One region of the Pseudomonas sp. NFX15 genome, then DNA from elsewhere that is predicted to be linked to it. Evidence: riboswitches for the same ligand, from Rfam matches in the RefSeq annotation. Region 1 holds a riboswitch; the other holds the start of a gene.

Evidence for each region. A riboswitch is a leader RNA that binds a small molecule or an ion and turns the genes downstream of it on or off. The one in region 1 is predicted to bind cobalamin.
Region 2: another riboswitch for cobalamin. It lies ahead of cobW (cobalamin biosynthesis protein CobW); the one in region 1 lies ahead of cobO (cob(I)yrinic acid a,c-diamide adenosyltransferase).

Annotation. Positions count from the first base shown of each region.
Region 1 covers NZ_JAFMPV010000024.1:22,815-25,197, reverse strand. The annotation lists gene J1D76_RS21695 (hypothetical protein) at 1-551, opposite strand, end outside; cobalamin riboswitch at 706-939, shown strand; gene cobO (cob(I)yrinic acid a,c-diamide adenosyltransferase) at 1,020-1,631, shown strand; gene J1D76_RS21685 (cobyrinate a,c-diamide synthase) at 1,628-2,383, shown strand, end outside.
Region 2 covers NZ_JAFMPV010000011.1:130,406-132,788, reverse strand. The annotation lists gene cobN (cobaltochelatase subunit CobN) at 1-435, opposite strand, end outside; gene cobW (cobalamin biosynthesis protein CobW) at 439-1,509, opposite strand; cobalamin riboswitch at 1,611-1,824, opposite strand; cobalamin riboswitch at 1,954-2,179, shown strand; gene J1D76_RS14365 (CbtB domain-containing protein) at 2,300-2,383, shown strand, end outside.

The DNA of each region.
Region 1 (2,383 bases):
CCGGGATGATAGTGACCGGCTTCGTTGCGCAACTTGCGGTAGGCGTACGGGAAATACCAGGCGACCGCGCAGGAGTTTTCCTTTTGCAGGTCGTCGACCATGTCCTGGAGCTCTTCCGGCGTGGCGCCTTGCTGGGCTTTTTGCGGGGCGACGAACAGGCAGCCGAGTTTCAGGTCGCTGGCATGGCTCAGGCGCTTGGCGTCGCTGGCGATGTCGAGCAGGGCCTGGGTCAGGTTGAGGCTGTTGACCCGGGGCCAGCGCTGGCTGGTCTGGATATAGGCACGGGTTTCGGTCGAGGCGAGGAATAAGTCGGCGCGGCTGTTGCGTTCGCCTTCTTCGGTCTGTTTGCGGGTGGGCGTCTGTTGCAGTGTCACCATCTCGGCCATCCAGGCCGCGGCGGAGAAAAGGCCGAGGTTGGCTTTTTCGTCATGCCAGTACGGAGCTTCGCCATCGCCGCGAACAGCGTTGTAGCGGTCGATGCATTCAAACCAGCGCTCGAGCACCGGGCGCAGGAATTCCAGCTTTGGATTGCTGATGATCATGCCTTGCATGGGGCTCACCCTTGTTATTTTGATGTGCGGTTGTGGCTCTTTGATATCATTGCGCAGATTGTGGCACAAGATTGACGTCAGTTAATTGATTTTCGACACTTATTTGCCGTACGGCCTCCCGGCTTTAATTGACGCTCCACCCCCAACCCTCTAACCTTCGCGGCTTGTTTCAGGTGCTCTGTGACTTGGGTCGACAGAGTGAAACAGGGAAGCCGGTGAGTGAGTTCTTCTATTGATGGAAGCACCGCGATTCCGGCGCTGCCCCCGCAACGGTAAATGAGTGAAAACTGTGCCTGATGCCACTGCGTCGATTCGATGCGGGAAGGCGCACAGTCTGGCTGCATGCCACTCATGAGCCCGGAGACCGGCCTGATTCATCCAGCGGCATCACGGTGGGCGATGCCAGGCTTGTTGCCTTCTATTCTTGTGCCAGCCCGCCGTTATTCCCGCCTCAACGGAGAGCTCCCCATGACTGATACCCCCGATCGTGACCAACGCCACCTGGCGCGCATGCAGCGCAAGAAAGCGGTGATCGACGAGCGCATCGCCAATTCCCCGAACGAATGCGGCCTGTTGCTGGTGCTGACCGGCAACGGCAAAGGCAAGAGCAGTTCGGCCTTCGGCATGCTTGCCCGCGCCATGGGCCACGGCATGCAATGCGGCGTGGTGCAGTTCATCAAGGGCCGCAATAGCACCGGCGAAGAGCTGTTCTTCCGGCGCTTTCCCGAGCAGGTGCGCTTTCACGTGATGGGCGAAGGGTTTACCTGGGAAACCCAGGACCGCCAGCGCGATATCGCTGCCGCCGAAGCCGCCTGGGCGGTCTCGCGGGAGCTGCTGCGCGATCCCTCCATCGGCATGGTGGTGCTCGATGAATTGAACATCGCCCTCAAGCATGGCTACCTCGATCTCGACCAGGTGCTCAGCGATCTGCACGCCCGGCCACCGATGCAGCACGTGGTGGTCACCGGTCGTGCCGCCAAACCGGAAATGATCGAGCTGGCCGACACCGTTACCGAAATGGGCATGATCAAGCACGCCTTCCAGGCCGGCATCAAAGCGCAAAAAGGCGTCGAACTGTGAGTCAACCCCGACACTGTCCGGCGGTCTTGATTGCCGCGCCGGCCTCCGGCCAGGGCAAGACCACCGTCACCGCGGCACTGGCTCGATTGCACCGCAATCAGGGGCGCAAGGTTCGCGTGTTCAAGTGCGGCCCGGATTTTCTCGACCCGATGATCCTTGAGCGTGCCAGCGGTGCGCCGGTGTATCAACTGGACATGTGGATGGTCGGCGAGCAGGAGAGTCGCCGACTGCTGTGGGAAGCCGCCGCTGAAGCTGACCTGATCCTGATCGAAGGCGTGATGGGGCTGTTCGACGGCACGCCGTCGAGCGCCGATCTGGCGCGGCATTTCGGCGTGCCGGTGCTGGCTGTGATCGACGGCACCGCCATGGCCCAAACCTTCGGTGCCTTGGCCCTGGGGCTGGCGCGTTACCAACCGGACTTGCCGTTCGCCGGCGTGCTGGCCAATCGCGTCGGCACCTTGCGCCATGCGCAACTGCTCGAAGGCAGCCTGACCGAAGGGTTGCGCTGGTACGGCGCGCTGTCGCGGGAAACCGGAATCGAATTGCCGAGCCGACACTTGGGGCTGGTGCAGGCTAGCGAGTTGAACGATCTCGACCTGCGCCTCGATGCGGCGGCCGATGCCCTGGCCAGCAGTTGCGAAGTCGCGCTGCCGCCAGCGGTCGAATTTGCCGCCCCCGATGTCATCGACCTCGAGCCGTTGCTCGCGGGTGTGCGCATTGCCGTGGCCCGTGACGAAGCCTTTGCGTTTACT
Region 2 (2,383 bases), on a different contig from region 1:
GCCGCCCTGGCGCAGAAACTGCCAGAGCCGGTCGCGATCCTCGGCACCGACAGTGCTCAGGTCACTGAGCTCCGGGTCCGGACGATCATCACCCGGCACCAGAATCACCTGCACCCCGCATTGCGACAGCTCTACCAGCCGTTCGATGCCGTAACGCCAATAGGCGATGCCGCCGTGCAGCGAAATCAGGATCACCTTGGCATGACGCAGCACTTCATCGACGTACAAATCGACCGACGCATGGTTCTGCACCTGCATCGGGTTGGCCAGGCGTACGCTCGGATAATCGTCGGGCAACTGCTGCGCCGCCTCGGCGAGTAGCGCCAGGCTGGAGTCGCCGCTGCACAGGACCACCAGTTCGGCGGGGGTTTGTCCAAGGTCGGCGATGTTGTCATCCGACACGAAACCGCCGGGCTGGGTCCTGAGCAGGTGCATGGCTTACACGCTGAGTGCGGCGCGCAGTTGCGCTTCGAGTAGAGCGGCGTCCAGTGCCTGGCCGATCAGCACCAGGCGAGTTGCGCGTGCTTCTTCGGCGCCCCACTGACGGTCGAAATGCTTGTCGAAACGCGTACCCACGCCCTGGATCAGCAGGCGCATCGGTTTATTTGGAATGGCAGCAAAGCCCTTGACCCGCAGGATGCCGTGCTTGACCACCAGTTGGGTCAGCGCGTCCATCAGCAGGCTTTCGTCGGCTTGCGGCAGCTCGATCGAAATCGAATCGAAGGCGTCGTGATCGTGGTCGTCATGATCGTCGTCGCCATCGTGATGATGGTCGTGGTGGCTGTGGCGGCTATCGATGTGTTCTTCGGAGCCGGCACCCAGGCCGATCAGCACGTCCAGTGGCAGGCGACCGCTGCTGGCTTCGATGATTTTGACCGCCGGCGGCAACTCTTCGGCGACTTCCAGGCGCACGCGGGCCAGGTCTTCAGGGTTGATCAAGTCGGCTTTGTTGAGGATCACCAGGTCAGCGCTGGCCAGTTGGTCGGCGAACAGTTCGTGCAACGGCGATTCGTGGTCCAGGTTCGGGTCGAGCTTGCGCTGGGCATCGACTTGATCCGGGAAGGCGGCAAACGTACCGGCGGCCACCGCCGGGCTGTCGACCACGGTGATCACCGCATCGACGGTGCAGGCGCTGCGGATTTCCGGCCACTGGAAGGCTTGCACCAAAGGCTTGGGCAGGGCCAGGCCGGAGGTTTCGATAAGGATATGATCGAGGTCACCGCGACGGGCCACCAGCTCGCGCATCACCGGGAAGAATTCCTCCTGGACGGTGCAGCACAGGCAGCCGTTGGCCAGTTCATAGACGCGGCCGTTGGCTTCTTCTTCGGTGCAACCGATGGAGCACTGCTTGAGGATCTCGCCGTCGATGCCCAACTCGCCGAATTCATTGACGATCACCGCAATGCGGCGACCCTGGGCGTTATCGAGCATATGGCGCAGCAGCGTGGTTTTGCCCGAGCCGAGAAAGCCGGTGACGATGGTGACGGGAAGTTTGGCCAGTGTTTTCATCGGATGCCCTGTGACGTAGGTGGCGGGCATACGGGACGACGACCGGCAACGCGCACGCGTGCCTGGAAGAGTTCGCCACCGGATCACCCCGCCCGGTTGAAAGTGAGAATCTGTGACGAGGCAGGTCTCCTGGCTGACGGTGCGCCGGCCTGGGGCCTGGCATTCGCTGCGCCTTCCCGCCGGGCTCATGGATTGAGCCAGCAGTGGCGTGGCAGCGAACATCACCGTTCACAGTTGCGGGGGCAGCCGCGGCATTGACCGCGTTCCCTTCTTAGCTTCGACAAACGCCGAAGAACCTCGAAAGCGCAAGGCTACGCATGGTCTTGGGGCGGGTCAATGCTTGCGATCCCTGCGGCGATCCGACAAGCCCCCTCGCCACAATGTGCTGTACAAATCTCAAGTGAGAACCCTTGCCAATTGACGCCCAACCCTCCCCCATGCTCTCCTACGCACCTTGTTACGGGTGCCCTTCACAGGGTGAAACGGGAAACCGGTGAATCATGTGCTTTACTCTAAAGCCATGTCAGTCCGGTGCTGCCCCCGCAACGGTAAACGAGTGAAGCTTCAAATCCACTGTGCCACATGGCATGGGAAGGAGATGCTTTCTGGTTCAGGCGCAAGCCTTTGCCCCTCGTGAGCCCGGAGACCGGCCCGCAACACAAAGTGACCTGTACGGTCACTGAACCAACAAACCCGCGGTGGGCGGGCGCTGTTCGAACCTCTGCGCGCTCGCTCGTGCAGGGCTTTGCATGCGCTCTTATTCCCCGCTGACAGACCAGAGGGATACGCCATGTCGATCATCAGCAGCACCGGCCACAGCACTGCCAGCACCACCGCTTCCCTGACCCAACGCCTGACCGCCGCTGTCTGTGCG